4 regions of the Paenibacillus sp. IITD108 genome follow, and region 3 is predicted to be linked to each of the others. Evidence: predicted binding sites of a transcription regulator. Region 3 holds the regulator's gene; each other region holds the start of a gene.
The links. Region 3 encodes Rex, which represses fermentation and respiration genes when NADH is low (regulators of the CRP and FNR family bind a similar motif). Its sites were predicted from a motif close to TTGTGAAATATTTCACAA; they were not measured.

Region 1 (8,214 bases), on a different contig from region 3:
ATTTCCCAAGCTCCAAATATGGTGCCGATTGTGTGATGGATATGGATTTCACCGAGCATTTGAATGGTGTGCGTTCAATATTTCCTAAATTGCCGCTCAGTGGAACAACGCCGACTGGACCTGCCATTATACAGGTCATTCAGTTTTATGAGCAAAATGACGCAAGGCGTAAAAGCGGACATGAAACGGATGGGATGATGGGTGACTACGTCGTTTAATTTGGAGCTGCGCCGCGGCACTACAATAATCGGCAAATGGAAACAAGCGAGGTATCGTGTCGACAGATTGCTTGGCGAGGGCGCTAATGGTAAAGTTTATTTAGTTCAGCGCGATCGCGATTGGTTTGCTCTGAAGCTGGGCTTTGATTCTATCGATCTGCAGTCAGAGATCAATGTGCTCAAGTCGCTGGCCGATAAGCAATCAGGACTCGGGACTCAGCTGGTTGACGTGGATGACCTGTTTGCCCCTGACGGCAAAGAGTATCCATTTTACATTATGCGCTATGTGCGCGGTGTAACGGCAGCTGATTATTTGCTGCAGCAAGGCGTAGAGTGGTTCCCTTTAGTAGCGCTCAACTTGCTTAACAAATTAAGCAAGCTTCATGCAGCAGGCTGGATATTTGGCGATTTGAAGGCTGAAAATATAATGGTGTCGGATTATGGCCATGTAGAGCTTGTTGATTTTGGCGGTGCTACTGAAATGGGCAAGAGCATACGTCAATTCACTGAAATTTATGATCGCGGGTATTGGAATGCAGGCTCAAGGTCGGCTGACAGCGCCTATGATTTATTTTCGTTTGGCGTGCTGTGCATCCAGCTGATAGAGCCCAGGAAGCTGATGCAGCTATCCAAGCAGCTGCTTCCGCAAAACCGTTCGGCAGCCGATCTTATGCAGCTTGTCAACGAAAGCCAAACTCTAAAGCCGGTTTCTGCTTGGCTGAGCCAGGCGTTTGCAGGGAGCTTTGCCAATACAGAGGCGGCAGCCGCTTTGTGGAGAGGGCTGCTTCGACAGAAGGAGACGAAACGCTCTGCTGCCGTGCCTGGCTGGCTGAAGGGGCTGGCAGCTATATCCGGTGTGATGCTGGCCATTTCATTTATTTGGTGGCTTAGCAGTTAAATTTAAATATCCCACTAAATTTAAGCAGGATGACAGGGGCGAGATAATTGAACCTACAACATGAAATGCTGCAATTTGCGGCAGAGAAGCAAATGTGGCAGGCTGGTCATACTATTGTTGCAGCTGTTTCAGGCGGTCCAGATTCAATGGCGCTGCTTCATATGCTGTATTCGGTAGCCGAGCAGCAGCAGCTGCAGCTTGTTGTCGCTCATGTTAACCATGGCTATCGTCCAGAAGAATCGGCTATCGAGCAAGCTGCCGTAGCACAATATTCTGAACAGCTGAAGCTGCCTTTTGAAGCTGTACAATTATCAATGCCCTCTTATATAGAAGAAAACAATTTAAACTCCCAGGCAGCAGCACGCGAGAAAAGATACGAATTTTTGCATATAATAGCAGATCGCTACTGCGCAAACAGCATCGCGCTTGCTCATCATGCTGATGATCAAGCTGAGACTGTAATGATGCGATTGATAAGAGGAGCGGGGCTTACGGGACTTGCTGGCATTCCAAGCAAAAGAAATGATAAAACAGTGTCATTGATTCGTCCATTGCTGCGTATGAATAAAACGGACATCATTGATTATTGCCAGCAGCACCAGGTACCCTATTACATAGATAGCAGTAATTTGCAAAAGCATTATTTTCGCAATCAAGTTAGGCTGGATGTGCTTCCTTATTTGATGCAGTACAATCCGCAGCTGTCCTCCTCCTTGCAGCGTATTGCCGAGGTTGCCGGTGAGGAGGATGATTGGATGCAGCAGCAGACGCAAAAAGCATTCGAGCAGCTGGTCGAAGTGAAGCAGGATCAGTGCATTATACGCGTTGATGAACTCGCCAAGCTTCATGTCGCTTTACAAAGGAGATTGATTAAACTAATATTAAGTTATCTTTCAAAAGAGTCAGACAGCTTTTCGTTTGAACGCATCGATTCAATGAGAATGCTTGCTGCATCTGATGGACCAAGCACAAATCGTTTGGATGCGGGACTACATATTCAAGTTAGACGAGAGTACGATTATCTTCGCTGGCTTTATAGCCCCCAATCTCTAGTGGAGCAAGAAGAGCGTTCCTATTCCATTACGATTTCCGAGGCAGCTGGGAGTGTTTATTCTCTTCCAGGAGGCTGGACAATGGAACTGGAGGTAATTTCAGCCCATTTGGCGGTTATGCCGAGTTCCCGGTACGAGGCGTGCTTCGATGCAGAGCAGCTAATATTTCCGCTGGAGCTGCGCAATCGCAGGCCGGGAGACAGAATGCAGGTTTTAGGATTAAAGGGATCAAAAAAAGTGCAAGATATGTTCGTTGATGCAAAAATTGCACCGCTTAAGCGAATGACTTATCCGCTTCTTTGTGAAAGCGGAGGGCGCTTGCTGTGGATACCTGGTATACGGCGATCGAATATTGCTTTGACAAATCCGGATACGAGGGAAATCATCATCATGCGAGCTAAGCAGGAGTAGGCAGAATTATTTAACTTTAAGCAAGTGTAGGGGGATTTAAACGTTGCAAAAGGATATTAAAGCTGTACTGTACAGCGAGGAACAAATTCAAGCTAAGGTCCGAGAGATGGGGCAGCAGCTAAGCAAGGATTTCAACGGGCGTAATCCGCTCGTTATTTGTGTTCTCAAAGGTGCCTTTATTTTTATGTCTGATCTTGTTAAATCTATTTCTGTGCCGCTTGAAATTGATTTTATGGCGGTATCAAGCTACGGTCAATCTACAAAATCATCCGGCGTAGTAAAAATTATTAAGGATTTGGATGTGTCTGTAGAAGGACGAGATGTCATTATTGTCGAAGATATCATTGACAGCGGCCTAACGCTTAGCTATTTAATTGATGTGCTAGAGCGTCGCAATGCCAGATCGGTAACTGTAGCCGCTCTGTTTGACAAGCCTGCCCGCCGTACGGTGGATCTGGAGCCTGATTACAAAGGCTTTACTTTGCCAGATGAGTTTGTAGTCGGCTACGGCTTAGACTTTGCAGAGAAATACCGTAACCTTCCATACATCGGTATATTAAAGCCGGAAGTTTACGAAAAATAATCGATGCATTACCGTACATGTTCATCCGAAACAGCCTCTATTGTTATGGAAAGTCATGCTATGGTAGAATATTTAAAGGCGTCTGAGAGGAGGTAGGGGATGAATCGGATCATCCGAAATACTGGTTTTTATTTGATCATCTTTTTGGTTACCGTAGGAATATTTCAAGTTCTAAGCGGACAGGGTGATTCTTCTGCTCCGTTGCGATATGATGAGCTGAAAAATGCTGTTGAATCAGGCAATGTCGCAGAACTAACGGTGAAATTTGAGAATCAGACTTATTATGTTGAGGGTAAATATAAACAGAAGCCATCAGGGGTGGACAGCGAGAAGTTTACGTCTAGAGTTGGGGTTGAAGCTGGCGAGAAAATTATGGAATGGGAAGATCAGTACCAGTTCCAGGTCAACTATAAGGAAATGGACCGCCCAAGCTTCTGGCTAACGTTCCTAACCTCTATCATTCCGTTTATTTTGATTTTTGTTTTATTCTTCTTCCTGATGAATCAAGCACAGGGCGGCGGCGGCAAGGTGATGAACTTTGGCAAGAGCCGTGCGCGCTTGTATAACGAAGAGAAGAAACGTGTTACATTTGAGGATGTAGCAGGAGCGGATGAAGAGAAGCAAGAGCTTGTAGAAGTAGTTGACTTCCTTAAAGACCCGCGCAAATTCAATTTAGTTGGCGCTCGCATACCTAAAGGGGTACTGCTTGTAGGTCCTCCTGGTACAGGTAAAACATTGCTGGCGCGCGCAGTTGCAGGCGAGGCAGGGGTGCCGTTCTTCAGCATCTCCGGTTCTGATTTTGTTGAAATGTTTGTTGGTGTCGGTGCTTCTCGTGTTCGCGACTTGTTCGAGAATGCCAAGAAGAATGCGCCATGTATTATATTTATCGATGAGATTGATGCTGTAGGCCGTCAGCGCGGCGCAGGTCTTGGCGGCGGCCATGATGAGCGCGAGCAGACGCTTAACCAATTGCTTGTCGAGATGGATGGTTTCGGCGCGAACGAAGGTATTATTATCGTAGCGGCAACAAACCGTCCGGACATTTTGGACCCGGCATTGCTGCGTCCAGGCCGCTTTGACCGTCAAATTACGGTTGACCGTCCTGACGTGAAGGGCCGCGAAGCGGTATTGAAGGTACATGCCCGCAACAAACCGCTTGATGGTGACGTGAAGCTCGATGTAATTGCTAAGCGTACAACAGGCTTTAGCGGCGCAGACCTCGAAAATCTGCTGAATGAAGCAGCGCTTCTAGCTGCAAGACGCAACAAGAAGGATATCGCAATGGTTGAGGTTGACGATGCGATTGACCGCATTATTGTAGGTACAGAAAAGAAGAGCCGTGTCATCAGCGACCGCGAGAAGCGTATCGTTGCGTATCATGAGGCGGGTCATACGATTGCAGGATTTTTCTTGGAGCATGCGGATATGGTTCATAAAGTTACTATTATCCCGCGTGGACGCGCAGGCGGATACGTAATCATGCTACCGAAGGAAGATCGCATGCTTGTAACGAAGCAGGAGCTGCTTGATAAGGTTACTGGCTTGCTGGCTGGCCGGGTAGCTGAGGAAATATTTATCGGTGAAATTGGCACAGGAGCATACAGCGACTTCAAGCAAGCTACAGGCATCGTTCGCAGCATGATTATGGAATATGGTATGAGCGACAAGCTTGGCCCTATGCAATTCGGAAGCTCACAAGGCCAAGTATTCCTTGGACGCGATATCGGCCATGAGCAGAATTATTCCGATCAAATTGCATACGAAATTGACCAAGAAATGCAAACGATTATTAACGAATGTTATGATCGTGCGAGAAAGCTTCTTCAAGAGAAAAGCAAAGAAATGCATCTCATTGCAAATACATTGCTTTCTGAAGAAACACTTGAGATGGATCAAATTAAATCACTTATCGAGAACGGTACACTTACTAGTGAGGCAACTGAAGGTGCTTCCAGTGAAAGTCCGGCAGTATCAACTGCTGAACCGATTATCGATGAGATTGGAGATGTTAAGGTTCGTATCCAGCCTCGTGATGGGGAAGATCAGCCAGCGCCTCCGAGTCAAGATGGACAACGTGATCCTTCTGATGATCCTGACAAACAATAATAGGATTAAGAAGGCCTCCGATATACGGGGGTCTTCTTTTTTATGTAATATTTGGGAATCGAAAGCGAATTCGGCCCCTCTCTTAGGCACTGTGGAAAAGAAATATTAATTGTGTCGAAAAAATGACCTCACATCCATTGACAGACTACGCAGGCAAGTGTACATTAAGTTTTAATCCAATTATTTTGAAAACTTCACATGAGTAAATGATTACAGGTCAGCGGCTTGGTGACTTTGTGCAACTTTTCACAAGGTCGCTGCTTGAATAACGGAACGGGATAAAGTCTCGTCCTTCATACAGAGGAGAGGGTCTATTGTGGAAGCATTGGCAATGGAGCGAAAAGCAGAACAAAATCGTGAATTAACGGAGCGTTTGCTTCAGCTGAAAAAAGAGCGGAATGCCATTATTCTTGCTCACTATTACCAACGTGATGAAATTCAAGCAGTAGCTGATTTTCGTGGTGATTCCTTTTTGCTAGCTCAAAAAGCTGCAGAAACGGATGCGGATGTTATCGTATTTTGTGGTGTGCATTTCATGGGGGAGAGCGCCAAGATTCTTGCTCCTAATAAGACGGTTATTATTCCAGATGAGCGAGCGGGCTGCCCTATGGCGGATATGGTTAACGTCGATGGCCTGCGTAAGCTTAAGGCTCAGCATCCAAATGCCAAGGTCGTCACGTATATTAATTCATCTGCAGAAATTAAGGCCGAAACAGACATTTGCTGCACATCTGCCAATGCAGTTAAAGTAGTGAACTCTGTTGAAAGCGATGAAATCATTTGGGTGCCTGATAAAAACCTTGGTCATTATGTCCAGCAAAATACGGACAAAAAAATGATTATTTGGGAAGGCTATTGCAACACTCACGATATGCTTACCGTTAAAGATGTAGAAGAGATGAAAGTGAAATATCCAAATGCACAGTTCGTCGTGCATCCAGAATGCCGTCCGGAAGTTGTAGCACTCGGTGATTTTGTGGGCAGTACAACAGCTATTCTGAAATATTGCAAGGAATCGGATGCTAAGGAGTTTATTGTAGGTACGGAGGATGGAACAGGCTATCAGCTGCGCCTTGACAGCCCTGACAAGACATTCCACTTTGCTTCAAAATATTTGGTATGTCCGAATATGAAGGTCAATAATCTCAAAAAGCTTGTAAAATGCTTAGAGACAATGCAGCCTCAAATTTATGTGCCGCCTCACATTGCGGACCAAGCAAGACAATCCTTGGAGCGCATGCTGCTAGTCAAATAGCAGCCATTCCCATTCGTACCTGGAGGAATAAATATGATTCCTAGATATTTAACAGACACCGAACTGGAAAAGCTGCCAGTTGTGGATAAGGATGTAATTGTAATAGGGGCCGGCATTGCCGGTCTTTTTACCGCTATAAGAGCGAGCGAGCAGCATTCCGTACTCATGATTACTAAAAAATCATTAATGGACAGCAACACACGCTATGCCCAAGGCGGAATTGCCGCTGTTATTTCGGCTGAGGATTCCCCGGAGTACCATTTGCAGGATACGCTCATTGCAGGCGCAGGACTATGTTCTGAAGAAGCCGTTGATGTATTGGTGCATGAAGGACCGAAAGGTGTTCGCAGCCTTGTCAATATGGGAACCCAGTTTGATTTGGAAAATGGCGAATTTGCTTTGACGAAGGAAGGCGCGCATAGCCAGCGCCGGATTTTACACGCTAACGGGGATGCAACCGGCTTCGAGATTGTGCGTGCGCTTTCGCAGACGGCAATGGCCAACTCAAACATTGAAGTATGGGATGATCATTTTGTGATCGATCTTGTAACTGAAGATAATGAGTGCTGCGGGGCGATTGTGCAAAAGGAAGATGGCAGCAGGCTGTTTGTGCGCGGCAAAGCGACCATATTATGCTCCGGCGGGGCAGGACAATTATATCGTTACACAACAAATCCAGAGGTGGCTACTGGCGATGGCGTTGCCATGGCTTATAGAGCTGGCGCGTATATACAGGATGCAGAGTTTATTCAATTTCATCCGACGGCGCTTTGCTATCCTGGAGCTCCTCGCTTTCTTATTTCAGAAGCTGTTCGCGGGGAAGGCGCTATTCTGCGCAATATAAAAGGCGAGCGGTTTATGGAACGCTACCATGAGCTATTGGAGCTTGCGCCGCGTGATATTGTGGCGAGGGCGATCGTAACCGAAATGGAGCTTACCAAATCGACATTTGTTTATTTGGATATTACACATGAATCGGAAGCGATGATCAAGCACCGTTTTCCAACTATTTATGAGTATTGCTTAAAGTACGGCTTGGATTTAACGTCGGATTGGATACCTGTAGCACCTGCCATGCATTATATGATGGGCGGGGTGAAAACCGATCTTAATGGCGAAACTAATATTAAGCGACTATTTGCTTGCGGGGAAGTATCATCGACCGGTGTTCATGGCGCCAACCGGCTTGCCAGCAATTCGTTATCAGAAGCGATTGTGTTTGGCAGAAGAATTGTAAAGCGCATAAATGAGCTTCCTGCTCTCACTTCAGCGTCGCGCAGCACGATTTCCTTAAATCGAACAAGTCCGTCCATGCAACCGGTGGTAGAACGTAGACTAAAGCTGCAGAAGGTGATGGTCAGATATGTTGGATTAATGCGCAGCAAGCAAGGGCTGGAAAAAGGAATCGAAGAGCTGAAGCGTCAGCTGCCTATTTTTTATTCCTTGTTATCGGAACGTGAGGAATATGAGTTTGCTAATCTGTTGACCTGCGCGCTGCTAACTGCCCAATCGGCATTGCATAGAGAGGAAAGCAGAGGCGCCCATTATCGAGAGGATTTTCCGAATCGGGATGATGTGCGCTGGAGAAAACATTCGGTGCTGCATCGCGAGCATGGGATGACCGAGGAGCGAATTGAATATGTTTAATACACTGACTAATGGTTATAATACGGAGCTTCGCAATCAAATTC
Region 2 (8,214 bases), on a different contig from region 3:
TCATTACTTCGAATGTAATGCTTCCGGTAGGCGGTTTGGCGGTAATTGTTTTTGCGGGCTATCGCTGGAAGAGAGCGGCCGAAGCGACCGGGCTTCAAGCTGGCTGGTTCAAACTATGGCTGTTTATGATACGCTATATCGCGCCAGTGCTAATGGTTCTAGTATTGCTGCATACGACAGGCATACTTTCTTTTGAGTAATAAGCAGATAAAAGCAGATAAAAGCATGAAAGCAGATAAAAGCAGATAAATCGATATGCTAGGGTGCGTATCTATTAAACAAGCAGATATATAACTAAGCCAGGATGGTTCTTGAAACGTATCCTGGTTTTTTTGCGGATGAGTTTGCGTAACGTGCGAATTGCGAACGAGTGACCGCCAGAAGTACGCGAACGTACACAGTGACCTGATGCAAAAAGGCTGTTAGTACCGTCAGTACCGTCAGAAGAACGCAAACGCCGCAAGTAACGAATACCTGGACAGCGATCCGCTATTGAGCCGAAATCCCCTCATTTGCTCGTTAAAAGTGACACACGTTCCGCTATTGTACGAAAACTAACCCAAAAACGGACCTGAAATGGGCCGATAACGGAACCAGTGTCCGCGAAACACCACAAATAGTGTTTTTAAGGCAAATAGCGGAACCAGTGACCGCCAAATATAATCAAACGTTAGCTCAGCCCCCACTAAACGCCATTATTGCAAACGTAGCTTGTAACTTCTAATTCTTTGTTTACCACTTGCACTTTCCAACAATCCAACCTCAACTAGTCTACTAAGAACGCGTCGTGCTGTCCGATCAGACACTCGTAAATGTGCAGCTAGCTCTATTGGTGTAATAGGCCGCAACAAACGGCGAGTAAAGCGGACAGTTTCAGCTTCCAGCCAATTTAATTGGTTCGATACATCGATTGAAATAAATTTCCCAATAAAGGCAAGCACCATCTGCTGACATTGCTTTGGCTCATCGATAATGGATAAATAGGCGATAGGCAAAAAAGTCCAGCCATCAAGTGCAAGCAAGCTATGGCGGCGACATAAGTCTTTAAATCTGCGTACATCAAGATCCCTTGCATGAGGACCGTAGCCTTGAATTTCTATTCCGCCTTTAGCTCCAGCTGGCATGTAGGCCAAGTCAATATAACGGTATCCATTGCTAAAATCACGTATTTCCCACTCAGGATAAAGATCATTAAAGTTACCGATAGCAGGAAACCAGACCATGCGGAGAAACTCAATAGTACCATGGCCAAGCCCTTTTTCCAGAAGCTCTCGTCTACGTGGATTTTTATCAATGTTAATATTCGACTGCAGCCATTGCAAATAGTACTCCTCAAATTTGGACATCATCTTAACCTCCGATTTTTATTTTAGAAAATACAAAAAGCCACTTCACAAGGGAACACCTATTAAGGCAGTCCTTTTGAGAAGCGGCGTTTTCTTTACGACCATATCCATTTGTTACGAATTATTAAAATTATAGCTGGTTTGTAGGAAAGAGACAACTAGCGAATTGAAAATGATTTTGACGACGAAGCAGACAATGCGTATACGAACTGACTGTGCGCCTTCACGAACGGAATTCGACGAATGACCGTAACCCGCTACCGTGCCAAACATACTTCATTACACAGTCTCCACAGCTGATCCGTCCGACCGCTATCTAAAGCATAACTCGGATAATGATTGGATCCGACAATATACTTGATTCTTTCGGTAAGCTTTACATTGAGCTCTGCAGGCTGAATAATACCCAGTTTATCATTAAACAGCTGTCCGCTCATCTCTTTGAACTTAGCGTTGCTGCATATTTCATAATAGTTATTCGCCATGGCATCGGGCAACGGAAATATCAGGTTTTGCATATGGGCTGCTAATTTCCAAAGACCGCTTAGATTTCTTAACGTACGTTTTGACATACGCACGCCGGATATTTGCAGCGCATTAACTTTGATGCCATACGGTTTCCATTCTTCCGCCATTTTGCGAGTAAGCATGAATAAAGCCATTTTGGAGTCACCATACATTTTGTAGGAGTTGTAAGGGCGGGCTTGAGAAGCGTCACTATTAGTGTTTGCGATTAAATTCCATTCAATGGAGCGCTTCGGATCAAAGAAGTGTTTAATATTGGTGCTGCAAGCATGAAGCACTCGTGCGTCATCGGATTTTTGCAGAAGGTCGAGCAGCAGATGAGTCAATAAAAAAGGGCCGAATGTGTTTGCTGCAAAAGTCAGCTCGATCCCGTCAACGCTGCCTTGCCATTGGCGCTGGCCATGCTTAAAATGTGCCGCATTATGAATAATGCAGTCGATATGATCATAATGTTCACGTAGACGCTCATTGAATTGGTGAATGGATGCAAAGGAGGAGACATCGAGCTGAAGTAAGCTAACGTGAGTTGATTTTGTTTGCTCCATGATTTCATGCATGACAGCAGCGCTCGACAATGTATCCCGGCAGGCCATAACGACATGCCAGCCATTGCTGGCGAATTGGATGGCTGCTGCTTTTCCAATGCCGGAGTTTGCTCCTGTAATAATAACAATCTTATTGGCCCTGCCAAACTCATCTCTCATAGCGGCCCTCCATATTGTTGTATTAGCTGCTCGATAGTTTTTTCATTTTGCACATGAGCAGCGACGATCAAGTCGATCGCTGTACTATTAAGCAAAGCGGCAAGCTGAGCTTCATCCTCAAAGGCGTCAGGCAGCTGATTGCTTGCGGCCATCACGGAAATGCCTGTATGAAAAAGCTTCATTTTCAACAAGATTAGCTCCAGCCGTTCGTCTGATAAGCGGCTGAAAATCGGATCGCTTCGCATATGCTCAATTAAAAAGCCGCCGCTGCTATGCTGCTGTTTCAATAAAGGATGTTTGGAGTTAATAAGTTCTAGAAACAGCACGCTGTACTTCTTGGCAAATAACAGGCTGGCCATGCCGATGTCCTTGAATGGATCGCCGGATTGCTGCTCCTGCAGTATTTGTTTGCTGATCATAAGCGTCTTTTCGATTACAGCTTCAAGCAATTCCTCAGTGTCTTTAAAATTTACATAAATAGGGGCAATGGAGCTCCCCAGCTTCGCTGCAACGCTGCGTATAGTAATGCCTGCAAAGCCCTCTGAGGAAGCAATGTCGAAGGCAGCATCAATAATTTGTTCTTTTGTAAACTTTGTTTTCGGCGCCATTAAGCTTCCATCCTTTTACTAATATCATTCGATATATATCATTTTATATTTAATATTATAAGTGTTGTGTAAAGTTATGTAAATAGTATAATTGTACTTGTGTGACATTTATCACATCACCCTAAAATTTGCCACAGTATAATGAAACCAAGACCACAAGTTACGGAGGTAATCATTTATGAACAAAGAAATTAATATCCCAGAGAATCCGGTATCGCGATTTCTATTCAGCAGCACGAGAGCAGGTCTAATCTGGCTGGTAGTACGTTTGTATCTCGGATATGCATGGATTACAGCAGGCTGGAAAAAAGTTAATTCTGATGCCTGGACAGGGGATAATGCCGGTGCGGCACTAAAAGGCTTCTTGGGAGGCGCTATTGCAAAATCGCAAGAAGGCGGAGATGTAACTGGCTGGTATGCATCTTTCCTTGAAAATTTTGTTATACCAAATGCAAAAGTATTCAGTTATATGGTTGCTTTTGGCGAATTGCTAGTAGGTTTGGGACTTATCTTAGGTCTTCTAACAGGGATTGCAGCATTTTTCGGAGCACTTATGAACGTCAGCTTCTTGTTCGCAGGTACACTAAGCACAAATCCTTTATTGTTTATTCTTGCAACTTGGCTAGTTCTAGCTTGGAAAAACGCAGGCTGGTACGGACTTGACCGCTGGGCGCTTCCGCTGCTTGGGACACCTTGGACGAGGGATAAAAATAAAAAAGATGAAATATCAGCTTAACCTGACTATCAAAACGTGCATCAGTCGCATTGGCGATTGCTGCACGTTTTTTTATTGCAGAAAAAAGCATAGCATCACAAATGGAGGTTATTATTCTGCGGCACTTATGTTATGTTTACAAGGACGATAGTTATGGCGGATGATCATAGCACTTCGTTGCTTCTATGATTCACCGATTTTTTTCAATGCTGAAATGGGTTGGGAGGATAAGCATGAATCAAAGACTGAAGCAATTGCCTAATATTTTGTTGAATGCTGGAGGCGGAATAGTCAGCAACAAAGATGAATGGGCGCAGAAACGCAGAAAGGAATTAGTCGAGCTTTTTCGTACGCATGTGTATGGCAGGACTCCTGTTCGCCGTCCGGAATCGATGCGTATAGCGGTAAAAGCGGAAGATCTGATGATGGACGGATTAGCTGTACGTAAAAAAATAGAAATTCAATATGAAGGGCCAGGCGGCACAGGTAAGCTCCCGTTTGTCTTGTTTATTCCTGCTAAGGCAGACAAGCCTGTTCCTGCGTTTGTTCTTATTAATAATCGGGGTACAGCCGTTGCGGATCCCGATCGCAAGCAATTAAGCGGCTTTTGGCCGGCCGAGCTGTTGATTGAGCGAGAATATGCAGCCGCTGTTTTTCAAGTAGAGGATGTAGACCCGGATGTGCATGATGAATTTCGCAACGGTGTGCATGGCTTGTTCGACCCGCCGCTGGATAAGCGGCCAGGCGATGCATGGGGCACGATAGCGGCGTGGGCATGGGGAGCATCTCGCGTGATGGATGCGCTGGAGGAGGAAGCGGCTATTGATGCGAGCCGAATTGCTTTAGCCGGTCATTCCCGCGGCGGAAAAACAGCTTTATGGGCCGGCGCCGAGGACGAGCGCTTCGCAATGGTCGTAAGCAATAATTCTGGCTGCACCGGAGCGGCGCTGTCCAGAGGCAAGCAGGGAGAACGAATTAGCCATATCAACGCTTCCTTTCCTCATTGGTTTGCCGAAAATTATAAGCAGTACAATGATCGCGAGGATGAGCTTCCAGTTGACCAGCATATGCTGCTAGGACTTATCGCTCCTCGCCTGCTCTATGTATCCAGCGCAACCGAGGATAGCTGGGCAGACCCTGAATCAGAATTTTTATCACTTATTGCAGTACAGCCGATTTACAAATTGCACGGCTATGATGGGATAGGCGCGGAAACTATGCCTGCTGCTGAAACCCCTATTAGCAGTGAGAGGCTAGGTTATCATCTACGAACAGGGGATCACGATTTAACAGAATATGATTGGCGCTGCTTTATCGATTTTGCCGACGCCAATCTCATTTAGAATAGACAACAAGCCAATGGCTCCAATACAGGCGGCTGTTGGCTTGTTGCTGTTTTAGCAAGGATGACGAGTCGAGTTTTTTCGATTAATATAAGGGTAGTCAGGAAAGCTATCGTTTCATTATGGACAACTATTTATAACCAATAAGAAGGGGCAACGGAGAGCAAGCTTGGGACTGGAGAAGCGGCAGCGTCCGCCTTTGTAGGCCAATTTTAACCTTTATAGGTTTTATGTAATATAAAAAATTGGAATACAACAGCGGTCGGAAGCCCAACTTGATCGTAGTAGCCTTCTATCTTATGTAACCTTATTCATAATGAATCGATAAAGCGAAAGGAGCGAGGCTGGTTGAAAACGATTGATTTGAATTGTGATATGGGCGAAGGGTTTGGCGTCTATCGCATTGGCGATCCTGGCCTTGACCATCAAATTATGGAGCAGATTACTTCTGTTAATATAGCGTGCGGATTTCATGCGGGCGATGCGGCGACGATGCGGGCGATGGTGAAGCTTGCTGTGCAGCATAATGTTGCAATTGGCGCTCATCCGGGACTGCCGGATTTGATCGGCTTTGGGCGCAGGGAAATGCAAATTACGGCGCAGGAAGCTTTTGATATGACAGTATATCAGCTGGGAGCACTTAGCGCTTTTGCCAAGGCAGAAGGCGGAATTGTCCGGCATGTAAAGCCGCATGGCGCTTTGTACAATATGGCGGCAAGATCACGCAAGCTGGCTGAGGCCATTGTTAATGCAGTGTATAAGGTGGATGCCGAGCTTATCCTATACGGCTTGTCTGGAAGCGAGCTGATTCATGCAGCCGATAGAATCGGGATGAGAAGCGCGAGCGAGGTGTTCGCCGATCGGACTTATGAGCAAGACGGAAGCCTGACGCCGAGGGGGATGGCCGGGGCAGTTATTCATGATCGTGCGATTGCCGCCGAGCAGGCTGTTCGCATGGCTGTCGCCGGAGAAACGCAAACTCGGGACGGAGTGACTATTAAGCTGAAAGCGGACACGATATGTGTGCATGGCGACACGCCGTACGCTTTGAATTATATGAAGCAGCTGCGCAGCGGTCTGGAACAGGCAGGTATTGTTGTGCAAGGCCTAGTATAGGACAGCACGGCCACCATGTAGCGATAGGAGGAGAATGCATGCAGGATGTATATGAAATCGAGCCGTTGGGAGAATGCGCTGTTATTATTCGCTTGGGAGAGCGTATTGACGAGTATGTTCATTATAAGGTCATGCGGATGAGCGAGCATTTGGAACAGCATCCTTTTGCAGGCTGGATAGAAGCGGTGCCGAGCTACGCAGCCGTTACGATTCATTATGATCCCTTTGCAGTATACAAAAGCAGGAGAGCAGCCGAGAAGCAGCACTTAACTATATACGAGACCATCAGCAAAAGACTGGATTACATTTTACAAAATAGTCTCTCTAATGAAAATTTTGATTCGCATCAAGCATCAATCAAGGCTGCTTTGCCAGTAATAGTTCCTGTCTGCTACGGCGGCGAGTATGGACCTGATTTGCCGTTTGTTGCAAAGCATTGCGGCCTTACTGAGAATGAAGTCATCAAGCTGCATGCTGAGACAGATTATTTGGTCTATATGATAGGCTTTGTGCCAGGTTTTCCATACTTGGGCGGCATGCCGGAACAGCTTGCGACACCTCGGCGGGCCGAGCCGCGGCTGCAAATTCCGGCTGGCAGTGTAGGTATTGCAGGCGGGCAAACGGGCATATATCCGTATGCTACTCCGGGAGGCTGGCAGCTGATAGGCAGATCGCCCGTTAAGCTGTTTGATGCTGCGAAGGAGCCACCCTCCTATTTGCAGGCAGGCATCAAGCTGCGCTTCGAGCCCATTACGCCTGAGCAATACGCTGCGATAGCTGCGGAGACCGTGGGTGCAAGCTGAGATAAGCTATGAGCGGCAAAGGGGGAGTGGACGTTGAGTTTGTATATTTTACAGCCGGGCATGCAGGCGATGGTTCAGGACCTTGGCCGATTCGGTTATCAAAAATATGGCGTGAGCCCCAGCGGAGCCATGGATTTGCCCGCAGCGCGGATTGCCAATTGGCTGGTTGGCAATAAGGAAACGGAAGCAGTCATTGAATTGACTTATTGCGGGGCAAAGCTAAAGGCTGAACGAACGCTGCTGCTTGCTGTTTGCGGAGCGGATATGTCAGCGGCGGTGGATGGCGAAAGATTGCCATTATGGCGTCCGGTAGCAGTTAGAGCAGGATCGACGATTCACTTTGGCAGCAATCGGGCAGGCTGCCGCGCCTACATCGCAATCGGCGGTGGAATAGATGTTCAACCTGTGCTGCAAAGCCGCAGCACTTATTTGCGCGGAGAACTCGGAGGGCTGCAGGGCAGAGCATTGCAAAGCGGTGATCGAATCGAGCTGCTCAGCGACGATGTCAAAGCAAGCACTATGCAAATCAAGCTGCTTAAACGGATGAAAGCGGGCAGCAGCCTGTCTGCTTCTGACTGGCATGCTGATTCGGCTGCCTATGATGGCAGGCATAATCCGGCTCTCATTCGGGTTATAACTGGCAAGCATTTTGAATGGCTTACGGAAAAAAGCAAGATGGAGCTTTTGTATACGGCCTTTAAAATAGGCATGCAATCAGATCGCATGGGCAGCAAGGTGGAAGGGGCGGCGCTTCAGCTCGAACGGCCAATTGAGCTGCTGTCAGAGGGGGTCGCAACAGGCACTGTCCAGCTGCCGCCTAACGGTCAGCCGATCATTCTGCTTGCTGATCGCCAGACGACGGGCGGATATCCGCGAATTGCACATGTATGCGCGGCCGATTTGCCTAAGCTTGCCCAGCTGAAGCCGGGCGATGCGTTCCGATTTGAATTCATTTCGCAAAGGGAAGCGGAAAGCCTTTTAATCAAAAAGGAATTAGAGCTTCAGCAAATAAAAGCAGCCATTGCTTTAAAGCATCTAGCGATGCAATAAGGCA
Region 3 (8,214 bases):
GCGATAGTCCCATTATGGGAATCATTGTCGGTCTCAATTGGAAAAGCTGCAGTGATTACTACTCCACAAGGTGTTATTATAGGAGTGCCGACAGGTCTTGAGGAAAGCGGAGCGATTAAAGTTCGTCTTGAGGACGGATCTGAAAAATCTATTTTTTCAGCTGAGATGGGCGAACCTTTGGATTGATGCCGCCGAGCAATAATAATTGGATTCATGTTGTTGTTTACGAATCGGCCACAATTTGATACTATAAATTTTGACAGGCGGTATTCCTTGAAGCTGCACTGTCGCGGGCAAGAAAAATTTCAACACGGATTGTAAAAGATTAACAATGCGTACTCTGCTCTGAGCCGAAGGGACCGAGACAGAAGGAAGCGGTGTTCTCTAATGTTTCCTTTTCAGTTAAGGGACCTTTTTAGCAATGGCTAAAAGGTTTTTTTGTGTTTAAAATATCCTTAAGGGGATGGTACTGATGAGGAAAAAGCTGACAATAACAAAGATTAAGGACATGAAAAAGCAAAATCAACCGATATCTGTGCTTACTGCATATGATTATCCTTCTGCGAAAATTGCGGAAGAAGCCGGCATCGATGTAATATTGGTTGGCGATTCATTGGGCAATGTAGTGCTAGGCTATGATACAACAATTCCAGTGACACTGGATGATATTATTTATCATACCAGAGCTGTTGTCCGCGGTGCAGCAAATACATTTATCGTTGCAGATATGCCCTTTATGACTTATGGGGCTGGAAAAAAAGCGACGCTTCGCCATGCTGCCCAAATTATGCAAAAAGGCGGCGCTCATGCTGTAAAGCTTGAAGGCGGGCAAGAAATCGCATCAGAAGTTAAAGCGCTGGTTGAGGCTGGCATTCCTGTTATGGGGCATATTGGCTTGACCCCTCAGGCGGTTCATCAAATAGGCGGTTATAAAGTTCAAGGCAAGGATGAAGCAGATATTAAACGGCTCGTTAAGGATGCGATTGCGCTTGAAAAAGCTGGCGCATTCAGTATTGTCGTTGAATTGATGACGGAAGAAGCGGCCTATGCGATTTCAAGCAGCGTCAATATACCTACAATCGGTATAGGCGCAGGCAGGGGCTGTGACGGGCAAGTGCTTGTTTATCATGATCTGATCCAATATTCATCGCCTTATATCCCTAAAAAATTTGTAAAAACCTATGCTGATGTCGGTACTACGATCAAGCTTGCTATAGAACAATACGTTTCTGATGTGAAGAGCAAAGCATACCCTGCAGAAGAGCATGCCTTTCAGCCTGCGGCTGAGGCGCCAGCTGCATTATATGGAAATATTGATGGGGATGCCAAGCAGAAGGGGACGAGCGAGTCATGATGATATGCCGAACAATAAAAGATTTAAAGTCACATTTAAACGATTTGCGTGAATCGGATAAAACAGTAGGCTTTGTGCCTACAATGGGTTTTTTGCATGAAGGTCATGCAAGTTTGATGCGTGCTGCAAGAGAACAAAATCAAATTGTTGTGCTTAGTATATTTGTCAATCCGATGCAATTTGGTCCGAATGAAGATTTGGACCGTTATCCGCGTAATGAGGAAAGAGATATTGAGCTTGCTGCTGCCTGCGGCGTTGATCTTGTCTTTTTGCCGTCAGTGGAGGAAATGTATCCTAAAAAGCCGCTTACTTCAATCAAGATTGCACAAATTACAGATCAGCTGTGCGGAGCATCCAGACCAGGGCATTTTGATGGCGTTGGATTAGTCGTAAGCAAGCTGTTTCACATCGTGAATCCAAGCAGAGCCTATTTTGGCATGAAGGATGCGCAGCAGGTAGCCGTTATCGAGCAGCTTGTCCATGACTTGAATATGGATGTGGAAATTGTAAAATGCCCGATTGTAAGAGAGCCTGACGGGCTTGCATTGAGCTCCAGAAACGTGTATCTGACAGCAGAACAGCGTATTCAGGCGGTCGCCTTGTCGCAGGCTATGCGAATGGCGACTGAACTGTATGAGCAGGATGGTGCAGCTACAGGACAATTATTATTGCAAAAAGTTACAGCCAGAATTAATAAAGAACCATTGGCGAAAATTGACTATGTGCAATTGCTCGCCTATCCTGAGCTAGAGCAAATCGATTTAACTCAAAAGCTGTCAGACAATGACAAGGAGCTGCTGCTCGCGGTAGCTGTATATTTTGGGAAAACAAGATTGATTGACAATAGTTTATTAGTGCCTGTGGAGGTGATGACCCATGTATAGAACGATGATGAAGTCCAAGCTGCACCGTGCCACAGTAACGGAAGCAAATCTTAACTATGTTGGCAGCATAACGATTGATGCAGCTCTGATGGAGGCTGCCAATATTTTGGAAAATGAAAAAGTGCAGATTGTGAACAACAATAATGGAGCAAGACTGGAAACCTATGTTATAGTTGGAGAAAGAGGTTCTGGTGTTATTTGTTTAAATGGCGCGGCAGCACGATTGGTTCAGCCGGGTGACCAGGTTATTATTATTTCATACGCAATGATGACGGAGGAAGCAGCCCGGAACTATAATCCGACTGTAGTTATACTCGGTGAAAACAATAAGCCCGTTCAAATAATGGGCACAGAACCGCATTCTACAATTGTCTGATGAGTATGAAAACATCCTGAACGACAGAGAATGTACGTATCAACTCCTTAGTTCATTTGCAAAGGCGGGATGCGTCATTTTTCAACATATGTTTTCAACGATGAACGAGATGCTGGATCATATTATTGAGCAGTACCCTTGTGCCAATGAAATACAAAAGGACGAGTTCCATCAGCAGCTGCTTGAGCTGAAGCATGCAAGTGATTTATGCATCGAGCAATGGCTGCAATTTGAGGAAAAATGGACCTGCTTTGCCGAATCGCAAAATAGCTGCCAAGCTGTAGAAATGGATGAGCATATGCAGCAGTCATCAAAAAGCGATACTGTTTCATCGTCGATTTCTGCAAATCAGATAGCTCAGGATTATCAATTTAGCCAAACAAACAGCACATTGACTTGGGATGCTGAAAGTGCGCTTCATAAGGGCAAGGGCTATTATAATTTATTTATGTTTTCAGAAGCTGCCGATCAATTCAGCCAAGTGATCCGATTGGCCCCGGAGAGCAATATGGCCCGATTATTTTTGGGCATGAGCATGATGCATATGCAGCAATGGCATGAGGCACAGCGACAATTCCAGTTGCTTATTGTACTGACTGATTATCCAAAGTGGCTTGCACTGGGATATAATGCACTAGGCTGCATACAAGCGATTGAACGAAATTTATCACTTGCCGAGCAGTTTTTCAGGAAAGCTTATGATGTTTATCCGCAGTTTGCGCACTCATTAAATAATCTTGAAGCATGTCTAAGCCAGCCGAAGCAGCTTTCTTTATATTTTGGGAGCACGGAGTTGTGCTGTTTGTGAGAGGATAGGGATGAATGAAGTATGCTGTAATCGATCTGGAAACGACAGGTCATGGAATAGAAGATGAAATCATACAAATAGCTGCAGTAATCGTTGATGAACAATTGAAGGTTGTGGAAACTTACAATTCGTTCGTAAAGCCTTCTGTAGAAATTCCCGCATTTATAACTTCATTGACCGGCATTGATGAAGCAATTGTTGCTGATGCGCCAATGCTTGATGACGTTATTCTAAATGTGATTCCGCTGTTGGATGATGCTGTTCTTGTCGCTCATAATGCGGCTTTCGATGCAGGATTTCTCAACAGAGCTTTAGACCAATGCGGCTATTTGCCTTTTGTAGGCCGCAGGCTTGACACGATTGAAATGCTGCGCGTATTATATCCTTCCATATCCTCTTATCAGCTTGGAGTTGTTGCACAGCTATTTGAAGTATCACATGAGCAGCAGCATCGTGCAGACAGTGACGCAATGGCTACTGCATTAATTTTTATCGAAATGATGAAAAAACTGCGCCAGATGCCGCTGCTTACTTTGCAGCGGCTATCTGTCTTAATAGATGCCGGCAGTGATTTTGGCTGGCTCATACAGCAGACAGAGCAGCTTGTATCAAGTGAAACAGCTTTGGACTCTGCCGAATATGATTATTATCGCCAATTTGCATTGCGCGCCCGGGAATGGACAGAGGAAAAGCCGCCGCGCGAAGAGGCTGCTGCTGATTTGGATATAAGCCAATTAAGCTTTGAGCAATATTTGGATATGATCCAGCATAATTTTAAGCAAAAATTTCCTCAATATGAGGAAAGGACTGCCCAAGTAGAAATGTTCCATCATGTTTACAATGCGCTCAGCAATGACGAGCATTTATTAATTGAAGCAGGAACTGGAACAGGAAAATCACTAGGTTATTTAATCCCGAGCTTATATTATAGCATTCGCAAAGAAGCGAAAGTTGTCGTAAGTACACATACAATCAACTTGCAGGAGCAGCTGCGTCATCGCGACATTCCTTTATTAACAGAAGTGCTCCCGTTTCCGTTCAAGGCATCGATTTTTAAAGGCAGGGGAAATTACTTATGTCTGCGCAAATTTGAAGCTAAAGTTAACGGTATGGAGCCAATCAGCACGAATGATGATATGCTGACGAGAGCTCAGATGGTCGTCTGGCTGAATGAGACAGAAACCGGTGACTACGAAGAATTGAATTTGAGCAATCGCGGCGCAGAGTACTGGTCAGCCGTTTCCAGCGATGCTGACTCTTGTCTGAACAGAGCCTGTCCATGGTTTAAGCGCTGCTTCTATCATCGGGCCAAGCATGAATCTAGCATAGCCGATGTTTGCATAACGAATCACTCCATGCTGTTTACAGATATACATGCCGATCATCGCTTGCTGCCTTCTTACCGCCATCTTATCGTAGATGAAGCGCATCATGTCGAGGATGTAGCCGGCAAGCATCTTGGCATTCAAATTGCTTACTTGCAATTGCCTCAAATCACCACAAGATTATATAAGGATTCACGTACTGGCATGCTGCTATCACTTCGCTCCAGCTTGAACGAAGAAGTGGATGACCATAAAGAGGCCTGGATAGAGACGATTGATGCAGTCATTCCCCAACTGCAGGAGATTAAGGATCAATGGGATGCCTTGTATGAGCTTATGTTTCAGCTTACGTCAAATGGCTCAGAGGACAATGCAGATACAGGCGGAGTTGTGTATCGGATTTCCAGCCAAGAGTTGCCGAAGCAATGGGAAGCGATAGCTGCTGCAGAATCAAATGTTCATATCGAGCTGAACAGTATAATTACAACGGTTGATAAAATGCTCAATGATATAAAAGAAAGAGCAGAGGAAAGCCAATCCCAAGCTTTAGCAGTTGATATTAATGGAGCTATGCGTGATTTGACGCGAATTAAGGATGAGCTTAGAATATTTGTCAAGCTAGAAAAAAATGATTCTGTCTATTGGATAGAAGCAAATCCTGTTTACCGGTTTCGATCTGTGCAATTATATGCTGCACCAGTAGATGTCAGCGAGCAATTGCAAAAGCATTTTTTTGATGTTAAAGATAGTATTGTACTAACTTCTGCTACTTTAACCGTTCAAAAATCTTTCCAGTATGCAGCTGAACAGCTCGGATTATCAGGATACGAGGAGCAGGGTCGTTTAAAAACGGTTCTATTGCCATCTCCATTTAATTACAGGGAGCAAGCGCTGGTCGTTATTCCTAGAGATTTTCCGGTATTGAAAGGGGCATCGGTCAGCGACAAGTATATTGAAAAATTAGCGCAGTCGCTTGCTGCCGCTGCCGTAGAAACGAAAGGTCGAATGCTTATTTTGTTTACATCCTACCGGATGCTCAAAATGACCTATGAACCATTGAAGGAGTTGCTGGCCGGTACCGACATTACCGTGCTGGGACAAGGAATGGACAGCAGTAACAGGACGAAGCTGACAAGGCGGTTTTTGCAGCATCCTATGACAGTGTTATTAGGAACAAGCAGCTTTTGGGAAGGAGTGGACATTCCTGGCGATGCACTTGTTTGTCTGGCAATTGTAAGATTGCCCTTTCAGCCGCCGAATCATCCATTAGCGGAAGCGAAGGCGGAGCTGTTGCTGCGCAAAAAGCAAAATCCTTTTATGAAGCTGTCTATTCCTCAGGCCGTAATCAGATTTAAGCAAGGCTTTGGCAGATTAGTCCGTTCAGCACAAGATAAAGGTATCGTTATTATTTATGATACACGTGTTATAGAGACTTATTATGGAAAGCACTTTTTGTACTCGCTGCCAGGACCAAAAATTGAAACGATGCATGCCGATCAAATGATTGTACGCATGAGAGAATGGCTCAATCCCGCTCAAGTGGAGGTAGAATAATGAAGCAAGCCAAAATATCCGAAGCGGTTGTCAAACGCCTTCCGATTTATTTGCAAGTGCTCAATGAATTGCAGTATCATGAAGTGCAAACTATTTCTTCACAGGATTTAGGGATTAAGCTTGATTTGAATCCTGCTCAAATACGCAAGGATCTTGCCTACTTTGGTGATTTTGGCCGCAAGGGGATAGGATATGATGTTACCTATTTAAGTGAGAAAATCCGCCAAATTTTAAAAGTGGATCAAATTATAAATGTTGCATTAGTAGGAGCCGGTAACCTTGGACATGCGCTTTGCAATTATAATCAGTACTCCAAGGACAATATGAAAATAACCGCTGTTTTTGATATCCATCCTGCTAAGGTAGGGACAAAAATAAATCATTTGATTGTGAAGCCAATGGATGAGCTGAAGGCAACTATCGATGAACAGGAAATTCGCATAGGCATTATTACAGTTCCAGCCCCGGAAGCGCAAAATGTAGCTAATCAATTTATTGATGCAGGCGTAGAGGGCATACTTAATTTTGCCCCTACCGTTTTGCGTGTTCCTGAAGAGGTAAGAATCCACCATGCGGATTTTACAAAAGAGCTGCTTAGCCTTGCCTATTATTTAAACCGAGAGGAAGTTGAAGAGAGTGGGTCAAATTTGGATTAAAGACGGTCTATTTGTAACGATGAACGATGAGCAGCCGGTAGTTAAAGGTCATATGGTTGTAACTAATGATGTCATTACTTATATCGGCGAAGCAGAACCGCCACAGCATTTGCTTGAACAAAATGTAGAGCAAATTAGCGGTGCGAAGCAAGCTTTTATGCCTGGGCTGATCAATACTCATGGACATACGCCAATGACGCTGCTGCGCGGCTTTTCTGATGACCAGAATTTGCAGGTGTGGCTGTCGGAAAAAATGTGGCCAATGGAAGCGAAGTATACGGCTGAGGATACTAAAAATGGAGCGGCGCTTGCGCAAGTAGAAATGCTGCTAAGCGGTACGACTACATTTGTAGATATGTATGATCGTATGGAGTTAGTTGCCGAAATTACTGAATACTCTGGCATGCGCGGTATGCTGACAAGAGGCGTAATCGGGCTTTGCTCGGAAGAAGAGCAAAAGCAGAAGCTGCAAAACGCCATCTCCTTCGCACGCGATTGGAATGGTAAAGCAGGTGGCAGAATCTCAACGATGCTGGCCCCGCACGCGCCTTATACTTGCCCTCCAGCTTATATTGAGCAATTTGTACAGGCGGCGCGCGATTATAACCTGCCCCTACATACTCATATGTCAGAGTCGATTGCAGAGGTAGAGCAAAACGTTAAAGATTACGGCGCTAGACCAGTTGAGCATTTGGATCGTTTAGGCTTTTTTTCTTGCCCAACTTTACTTGCTCATGCCGTTCATCTTACCGATGAAGAAATTGCTTTGCTTGCCGCGCGTGATGTTGCGATTTCCCATAATCCGATCAGCAATTTGAAGCTTGCAAGCGGTGTAGCCAGATTGCCGCAATTGCTTAAAGCGGGCATGCGTGTGTCGCTCGGCACAGATGGTCCGGCAAGCAATAATAATCTGGATCTGTTTGAAGAAATCCGCTTTGCAGCTTTGCTTCACAAAGGTGTATCCTATGACCCGACGGTTATTCCGGCTAGCGAGGCATTGAAGCTTGGCACTATATACGGAGCACGTTCATTATGGAAGGACGAGCAAATCGGCAGCCTGGAAGCAGGCAAGAAGGCAGATTTTATTGCTTTGAATATCGATCAAGCTCATTTTTATCCTATGACGGATATTGTGTCCCATCTTGTTTACTCTGCATCTGGCAAGGATGTGCTTCACGTTTGGATAGACGGCAAACAATTGGTACGCAATCGCGAATGCTTGCTGTTGGATGAAGAAAAAATCAAGTTTGAAGCGGA
Region 4 (8,214 bases), on a different contig from region 3:
CATATATGCAGCTATATTGAAGCGAATTTAAGCCAGCCTATTACGATTGGCCATATATGCAGTCATTTCTTTGTCAGCCGCACTCGTCTGCAGCTTTTGTTCCGCAAATATTTGGGCTGTACGGTTGTTGCCTATATTACAAAGGCTCGTATTCGCCAGGCCAAAGCCTTTATTCGCGAAGATTGCTATAATCTGACGGAAATTTCCGAGCTGCTCGGCTTTGCCAGCATTCATTATTTTTCCAAGGTTTTCAAAAAGGAAAACGGCATGAGCCCTACAGAGTATGCTCGTTCTGTAAAAGCGCGGATGAATAAATGATGTTTCCTTTTATTTCAATTGAATAATTCCCATCTGTATAGTATGTTTTTAAAATAGAGAGGTGGGATTATGTTTAAACTTTGTTTGGCTCAATTGCTCATTCATTGTACAATATAAAGTAAGTGTAAATAGGTAAGTACGCCGTATCTTTCAAAAGACAAACGGCTTGATCGAAATATATAGCTTTACGATTTATCAATAAACAACGATGTGGGTGACGATATGAACAAATTATTGCAAGTGAATAACCTATCCGTTTCATTCTTCTCTCATGAGAATGAGGTTGAGGCTGTCCGCAATGTCAGCTTCGAGGTTCACAAGGGCGAAACTGTCGGCATCGTAGGAGAGTCAGGCAGCGGGAAGAGCGTTACCGCTCGCACCATTATGCGCTTGCTGCCTTCACCGCCATCCATGGTTAAAAACGGAGAGGTGCTTTTTAACGGCCAGAACCTGGCATTCAAATCAGATAAAGAGATGGAAAGCATTCGCGGCAAGGATATCGGCATGATCTTTCAAGATCCTATGTCCTCGCTCAATCCAACGATGCGCATAGGCAAACAAATCGAAGAAAGCCTGATCAAGCATCAAAAGCTAAGCAAGAAGGAAGCTCGTAAAGAAGCGATCGCGATGCTCAAAATGGTCGGCATTCCGAATAGCGAAGCACGCTATATGCAATATCCGCATGAATTTTCCGGCGGTATGCGCCAGCGCGTTATGATTGCGATCGCGCTCGCATGCCGTCCTTCGCTTCTTATTGCGGACGAGCCTACCACTGCGCTTGACGTAACGATTCAAGCCCAAATTTTGAATCAGATGAAGGAGCTGCAGCAGAAGCTTGGCACTGCTATTATTCTTATTACTCATGACCTTGGCGTAGTAGCCGGCATGTGCGACCGTGTCGTCGTCATGAAGGATGGCGAAATAGTCGAAACCGGGACGACGGAAGAAATATTCGCGAGTCCAAAGCATCCTTACACGTTGAAATTGCTCAATGCCTTGCCCCGCTTGGATGAGAAGAAAAAACCGAAGCAGGCTCCTAACATTGTTATTGAGAAGGACGATGTGCCGCTTCTGCAGGTTCGCTCCTTGAAGCAGCATTTCGATTTGGGCAAGGGTCAAATTATTAAAGCCGTTAACGATATAAGCTTTGATATAAAAGCAGGCGAAACGCTTGGCGTAGTCGGTGAATCAGGCAGCGGCAAATCTACAACGGGACGAGCTATTCTCAGACTGAACGAAGCAACAGGCGGTGAGGTGCTGTACAAAGGCATTCCGCTTCAGCAGCTTAACCGTTCAGAAATGAAGGTCATGCGCAGACATATGGGCATGATTTTTCAGGATCCGTATGCTTCCCTTAATCCAAGACAGCGGATTGTCGACATTATCGGAGAAGCGCTCGATGTTCATAAATTAGCAGGCAGCAAGCAGGAACGCCAGCGCAGAGTCGAGGAACTGCTCGAGATGGTAGGGCTAAATGCTTCCCATGCGCTCAGATACCCGCATGAATTTTCCGGCGGACAGCGCCAGCGGATCGGCATCGCTAGAACATTGGCGGTCGAGCCGGAATTCATCGTCTGCGACGAGCCTCTCTCCGCATTGGACGTATCGATCCAGGCGCAAATCGTGAAGCTGCTGGAGGACCTGCAGCAAAAGCTCGGCCTCACCTATCTGTTTATCGCTCATGACCTGTCGATGGTTAAGCATATAAGCGATCGAGTGGCAGTCATGTATAAAGGAAAAATTGTCGAGCTGGCTGAGAGCGAGGAGCTGTATGCCAACCCGATCCACCCTTATACCAAATCGCTGCTTGCAGCGATTCCAATTCCTGACCCTAAAGTTGAAGCGAAGAAAAAACTTGTGCCGCTGAAAGACAACTCGCATCCAGATCCTTACGGGCTGGAGCAGTCCAGCTTCGTTCAGGTTAACGAAGGACATTGGGTAGCAATGGCTGCTAACTGATATTGGATGCTGCCGGGTCTCTAGCGCGGTATCGGGTGCAGTATCTGGTGACATCCAGGCGCTATATCTAGTGATACCTGAGGCGCTGTATTCTGGTGGTACCTGAGGCGCTGTATTCTGGTGGTACCTAGGCGACGCTGTACTCTGGTGGTACTTAGGCGCTATATCAAGTGGTACCTAGACGCGTATCTGGTGGTACCTAGGCGCTGCATCTGGTGATACCTAGGCGCGTATCTGGTGGTACCTAGATTCTGTATCTGGTGATACCTGGGCGCGTATCTAGTGGTACCTAGGTGCTGTATCTGGTCGCTGATTGCTCAGATGCTCTGGACCTACTGCGTATTGGACACGCGCAGTGTTCAGACTCTCGCCAAGTTCTAACGAAGCTCAGAAGCGCTATTTCATCGAAATTAGCCCTTTTGAAATTGTAACGAATCCTGTTTACGCTATCTGTGAACAAACCATCGTTTCAGCCGTCTTAGAGCACCAATAAGATCGTATATCTACGTTAGATTTTAAAAAGATGCTTTTTAGGCCAAATAGCGCTTCCAGGATTCGTTAGAGTTTTTGCTAACCAGCAAAACTTCAAAGAGCCCCATTCTTTTGAATGGGGCTCTTCCTATCGCTAAGCCTCATGAGTGCTAACGTATCCTTTCTCACCTGACTTCATCTGACTTCACCTAACTCTACTTCACTTGGCTACATTTCATGCACTTTGATTTACGAATCCCAATCTTGCTCTCCGTTATCTTTTCTTTTGCTTACCAAATGTTGCTCACAATGAATGGACGTGGTCACTCATTCCGTTATTTGCCTAAAAACAGCCATTTTCTTTATTTCGCGGTCACTCATTCCGCTATACGTCTCCAAATGGAGCATTTTCTGCGATTTAAGGATCAATAACGGAACGTCTGTCACTTTGCCACCTGAAAACTGTGATTTTGGGCGTAATAACGGAACGACTGTCCATCTAGCGAAGTTGTCGGTTCCTTGGAGAAAGGGCAACAAACAATATGTGCACCACATGTGCTTATCCATACTTTCTTACGACTCTCAAAAAAACAAAAAGCCCCATTCTTTTGAATGGGGCTTTTCTTATCATTTAATATTAATAAACCAAAGAGAACAAACCGTTCACATGCGACAAGTAACGAACATTACTTGCTTCCTTCATTAGAGAAGCAGGAACGCCTTTCAAACGAAGCTGGCTTGCGCCAACTGTACCGATTGCATCCTTGCGTCCCAAGCTTGCCAATACGCCGGAATTTACAAATTCAAAGGACTTCATAGGAATACCTTTGTAGTTAGCATATAGGTTGTAGCCGATCGCCTCGCCCATTTGCCATGCGATTTGCGCACTTGGCGGATAAGGGCGTCCTTCTGGACCAAATACAACAGCATTATCGCCAGCAAGGAATACGTCTGCATGAGATGTCGATTGTAAAAATTCGTTCACTGTTGCACGGCCGCGATTCACTTCAATGCCGCAGTCTGCAACGACAGGGTTTCCAGTTACGCCGCCTGTCCATACGAATGTATTCGTATCGATCGAGCTTCCGTCCTTCAGCATAACCTTTGTGCCTTGTACTTCTGTTACCGCAACACCCATAATTAGGTTAACACCGCGGTTTTGAAGGCTTGCTTTTGCACGCTCCAATAGCTCAGCCGGGAAGCCAGCAAGAATTGTTGGACCTGCTTCGATATTGTAAAGCTTGATTTCACTGCGATTAATGCCTTTTGCTTCGCACCATTCCTGCAGCTTGTCAGCAATTTCTCCGGTCAATTCAATACCAGTCAAGCCGCCGCCGCCAACAACGATCGCAGCATCCTTCTCGTCCTTCGACTTCGCATAAGCATCCAAACGAGCTTGTATATGTGCATAAACACGCTTAGCTTCGTCAACTGATTTCAGGGTCATGCTGTTTTCTTCCAGACCAGGTATGCCGAAAAATGCTGTCTCGCCGCCAAGTGCTACGACAAGCTTATCATACCCAAGGTTTCCGCTTCTAGACAGCTGAACTTTCTTATTGTCTGGATCAATTTTGTCTACATTGTCAATAATTACGTTAATCGATTTATTTTTGAGCAGCTTATCAAGCGGCAGTGCAACGTTTTTCTCATCCAGGCCATTTACCGCCAAACGATGAAGCTCAGTTACGATTTGATGATAAGGAACACGATTCACAAGCGTAATTGACGCCTCTTCAGCTGAAAAATGTTTACGGGCAGTAAGTGCGCTTAGCAATCCGCCGTATCCGCCACCTAAAATTAAAATCTGTTCAGACATGCTAATCCTCCGTTCTAGTTTAAATGCTTATGAATTGGCGTTTTGCTTGCGCTCGGACAATACATCCAAAAACTTTTGCGCAAAACGGAATGCAGATTGTACTTGCGGATCCTTCATCATTTTCAACAGTCCAAAAAGACCGATCGTCGCCGCCGCATCCGCCTGTGCTCTGTCATTTGCTTCTATCGCTGCAGAAGCGATTCCTTTTGCCGTTTCTTGAACCGGCTTAACGAACTCGCCAACGCCATGAATCATGTCGTTTACCAAAACCTTGTCGTTAGCTACTGTAACAGCAACATCGTAGACTTTGGTCAGCATTGTAACCATTTCTGCCAGCTTCGGCAAATTTTCTACCAATACATTAAGCGAACTTTGAACTTCCGGCTTCAACAATTGCTCTAGCACATCCAGTTCACGTACAGATACTGATTCCGTACTGCTCTCAGGTTGTTTTGTTTCTGTTTCGACCATTCGAATTGCAGCCTCCCTAAATTTAGCGTACTGTATGCAGTCAAGCTTGTTAAAATCATATTTAACAGCTACTCAAGGTGAAACGGCTGTCCCCATCTTTTGGCGATCGCGCGTTTCATTCCGGAGAAATATAAGATCAGGTATAAGCAGGAAACTTATATTTTCTTATATTTTGAAATAGCTGAGATTGTGAATTTTTTCACAACTCGCAAACTGTAACAGCCCGTTTACTACTATATGTTTATAGTATGCCTTTTTCTCAAAATGTTCAATTCCTATTTTCAAGAATTTTATTATTTTCTGTCGAATCAATGATATTTATCATTTCGCCGAACGTTGGACAGAATCGTTTATCAATAAAAATATAGAAACAGACGTAAGTTGAACTCTTATGCGTTGCTTCTTTTCAAAAAAAGACCTCGCACCTATAGGCGCAAGGCAAGGGTTTTTAGATTACTGCTAACAAATTCTAACGTTCATGAGCGCTCTTTCTTGGCGCCAGATTAATTTCTTTTATAGTGGCCAAATCAATTTTAGGCTTGCGGTCTTCAGTGAGCAGCCCATTAACCTCCTGCTGAACATCCGAGACCTGGGTATAACAGTAGCCGACGACATAGTCCAGATCCTTAATTGCTTGTGTAATCGAGCGGAATCTTTCAATAAAGGCTTCGTCAGACGCAACCTGATTGCCGTATCCCCAGCCTGTTTCGCTCTTGAAGGCAATACCGCCAAATTCGCTAATCATAATTGGCTGCCCGCGATATTCATAACCCTGCGCCATTGCATATTTCCAATTGGAAAAGGCGATTTCATTATTGACGATCACTTGCTTATCCGCATAGCGGCGGCTTAACACTTCGCCCGACTCCTCATAATCGTGCAGTGTAATAATATCGGACACCGTATGCTCCCAGCCGTCATTAACAACGACTGGACGATAAGGATCGATCGACTTGGTCAAATGATAGATTGCTTCCGTAAATTTTTGCTGCTTCACATCGGCAAATATATTGGCCACACCCCATGACTCGTTGAACGGAACCCACGTCACGATACACGGATGGTTATAATGCTGCTGTACGATATCCAGCCATTCTCTAGTAAATCTATCAACCGCTTCATCATTGAATTCATAGGTAGCCGCTGCCTCAGACCATACTAACAATCCCAGTACATCGCACCAGTACAGGAAGCGCGCATCTTCTATTTTTTGATGCTTGCGCACGCCGTTATAGCCCATTGCCATAATGTTGCGAATATCATCGAGAATCGCTTCCTCCGAAGGCGGAGTCAAATGGCTGTCCTGCCAATAGCCTTGGTCGAGAATAAGCCGCTGATAATATGCGTGATTATTGAGCAGCACCTTGCCGTGCTGAATCGATATTTTGCGAAGTCCAAAATAGGAGTGCACACGGTCCAGCTCCTGATCGCCAGCTCTCAGGATGAATTCAACTTCATACAGCTTAGGATTTTCCGGGCTCCAGCGTTCGACTTTCCACTCGCGCTTCTCACTTAGCAAGCTCACACTCGCCGACAGGCTGCTGCGATCCGCAGCCATCGTTATTTCCTTGATGATCTCGTCGTCCATGGAAACAATCGTAGTCAGCTGTAAAGCTGCGTTGGACGAATCATGGCCAGCTAGCGCATATTCAAAATGAACAGCGTTATCGTCTAGTTGAGGCGTAATCTTAACCCGCGATACAAACTGCTTGCTCAAATATTCCAGCCACACGGACTGCCATATTCCTGTCGTTTGGACATACCAGCAGCCAAAGTTATCCTTTCTCCAGCGCTGCTTGCCGCGCGGCTGCGTGCAGCTGTCGCTGTCCTCTGCTTTTACAACAATGATGTTGTCATCTCCGGCATGCAAATAGGACGTAATATCGAAGGAGAAAGCGGAATAGCCTCCTTCATGCCTGCCTGCAAAAACACCGTTGATCCATACTTTAGCGATATAATCTACAGCTTGAAAATGAAGCTCCACCCGCTTTGCAAGCTGCTCCTCCGTTGCCGCCACCTTTTTTTGATACCAGACATAGGGATGAAACTTCTCTTCGCCTATACCGCTTGCTTTTGTTTCGTAAACAAACGGCACTTGTATCGTATGTGCAGGCGCAAAGCCAGCCTGCCAGCCTTCACTTTCCCCTTTATTATCATCATCAAATGCAAAATCCCAAGCGCCGTTCAAATCAAGCCAAGCCTTGCGCACATATTGTGGACGCGGATAGTCCTTGCGATAGTGATCCTTCAATGCCATTGCAGCTCACCTTACCTTAGGTTGTTGTTTTGGTTAGTCCATGCTTTGCCGTTTTTTTGGCGATGATCCAAATTCCAAATCCAGAGAACGCCAGCAACAATACGGTCATTATAAAACCTTCGAGAGGACTAAACAGCAAATCCCCATGTCTGCTCTTGAGTGAAAATATAAGCAAATTGCTCATAATCAAAAACCAGAGCACATTGCGCCCCATCGCTTCGATTGGCGCGCTAACCATCATATAACGACCCACATACCGAGCGATCAAATAGTAGAGATACAATAAAAATGCTGCACCTATAATCCACCAAATGGAAGGAGGGAAACGCTCCGGCAGCGCATCCTCCTGCAGCCATCTCCATACAAATAAACCAGTGGCGGCAGCTGCTGCTGTCAGCACACGCCAGTCCCAGCCTATCCGATACCTGGCAAACAGCATACCTGTCAAATAGTAAGGAAAATACTGCAGAACAGGAAAGGAAGCAAAATCTCTCGTACCAACAAGTGGTCCCAGTTGAGTAACATGGATTGAGCCGTATGGCATCCAGGTTGCGGCTAGCAAGGCAGCAGCAGTCAGCAGCGCTATCCGCCGCCGCTCAACCAGCCATTTCAGAGGCTTAAATAAGATCAGTCCTACTAGGGTTAAATAAGTAAAAGAAATCAAAAACTCCGACCAGCCCGGCATATCATCAAGCAGAATAATCGGCTTCAATGTCGACCAGCTTATCGCTCGCCCGTCAATATATATTCGATAAGCCAAGCCAGACATGTAAAAGGCTATAAGTGTCTTTAACGCGGCTACAGCCATGCGCGGGGCGGCACGCTGCAGCGGCTTGCTGTAATAAGCCAGCTGCGAGGCATAACCAAAACTAAACACGAAGCCCGAGAAAGTAATTAAATTCATTGCTTCAATCCAATAGGA

Region 1: a site for Rex is predicted at 5,503-5,520, ahead of nadA (quinolinate synthase NadA). Genes of this name have one in related genera too.
Region 2: a site for Rex is predicted at 3,283-3,300, ahead of V1L65_RS16540 (DoxX family membrane protein). Genes of this name have one in related genera too.
Region 4: a site for Rex is predicted at 5,223-5,240, ahead of V1L65_RS15395 (DUF1641 domain-containing protein). Genes of this name have one in related genera too.

The regions. Positions count from the first base shown of each region.
Region 1 is NZ_JAZHCT010000031.1:15,718-23,931, reverse strand. It holds gene V1L65_RS22040 (vWA domain-containing protein) at 1-218, shown strand, start outside; gene V1L65_RS22035 (serine/threonine protein kinase) at 202-1,116, shown strand; gene tilS (tRNA lysidine(34) synthetase TilS) at 1,164-2,579, shown strand; gene hpt (hypoxanthine phosphoribosyltransferase) at 2,623-3,162, shown strand; gene ftsH (ATP-dependent zinc metalloprotease FtsH) at 3,262-5,268, shown strand; gene nadA (quinolinate synthase NadA) at 5,585-6,523, shown strand; gene nadB (L-aspartate oxidase) at 6,557-8,170, shown strand; gene nadC (carboxylating nicotinate-nucleotide diphosphorylase) at 8,163-8,214, shown strand, end outside.
Region 2 is NZ_JAZHCT010000018.1:32,045-40,258, reverse strand. It holds gene V1L65_RS16560 (sodium-dependent transporter) at 1-200, shown strand, start outside; gene V1L65_RS16555 (transcriptional regulator) at 696-1,346, opposite strand; gene V1L65_RS16550 (SDR family NAD(P)-dependent oxidoreductase) at 1,604-2,575, opposite strand; gene V1L65_RS16545 (TetR/AcrR family transcriptional regulator) at 2,572-3,183, opposite strand; gene V1L65_RS16540 (DoxX family membrane protein) at 3,362-3,919, shown strand; gene V1L65_RS16535 (alpha/beta hydrolase family protein) at 4,132-5,241, shown strand; gene V1L65_RS16530 (LamB/YcsF family protein) at 5,590-6,357, shown strand; gene pxpB (5-oxoprolinase subunit PxpB) at 6,396-7,160, shown strand; gene V1L65_RS16520 (biotin-dependent carboxyltransferase family protein) at 7,194-8,210, shown strand.
Region 3 is NZ_JAZHCT010000007.1:139,862-148,075, forward strand. It holds gene V1L65_RS08585 (biotin--[acetyl-CoA-carboxylase] ligase) at 1-186, shown strand, start outside; gene panB (3-methyl-2-oxobutanoate hydroxymethyltransferase) at 473-1,354, shown strand; gene panC (pantoate--beta-alanine ligase) at 1,351-2,238, shown strand; gene panD (aspartate 1-decarboxylase) at 2,231-2,614, shown strand; gene V1L65_RS08605 (hypothetical protein) at 2,715-3,422, shown strand; gene dinG (ATP-dependent DNA helicase DinG) at 3,437-6,301, shown strand; gene V1L65_RS08615 (redox-sensing transcriptional repressor Rex) at 6,301-6,957, shown strand; gene V1L65_RS08620 (amidohydrolase) at 6,977-8,214, shown strand, end outside.
Region 4 is NZ_JAZHCT010000016.1:69,800-78,013, reverse strand. It holds gene V1L65_RS15410 (helix-turn-helix transcriptional regulator) at 1-318, shown strand, start outside; gene V1L65_RS15405 (ABC transporter ATP-binding protein) at 541-2,277, shown strand; gene V1L65_RS15400 (NAD(P)/FAD-dependent oxidoreductase) at 3,386-4,564, opposite strand; gene V1L65_RS15395 (DUF1641 domain-containing protein) at 4,592-5,035, opposite strand; gene V1L65_RS15390 (glycoside hydrolase family 2 protein) at 5,505-7,292, opposite strand; gene V1L65_RS15385 (hypothetical protein) at 7,309-8,214, opposite strand, start outside.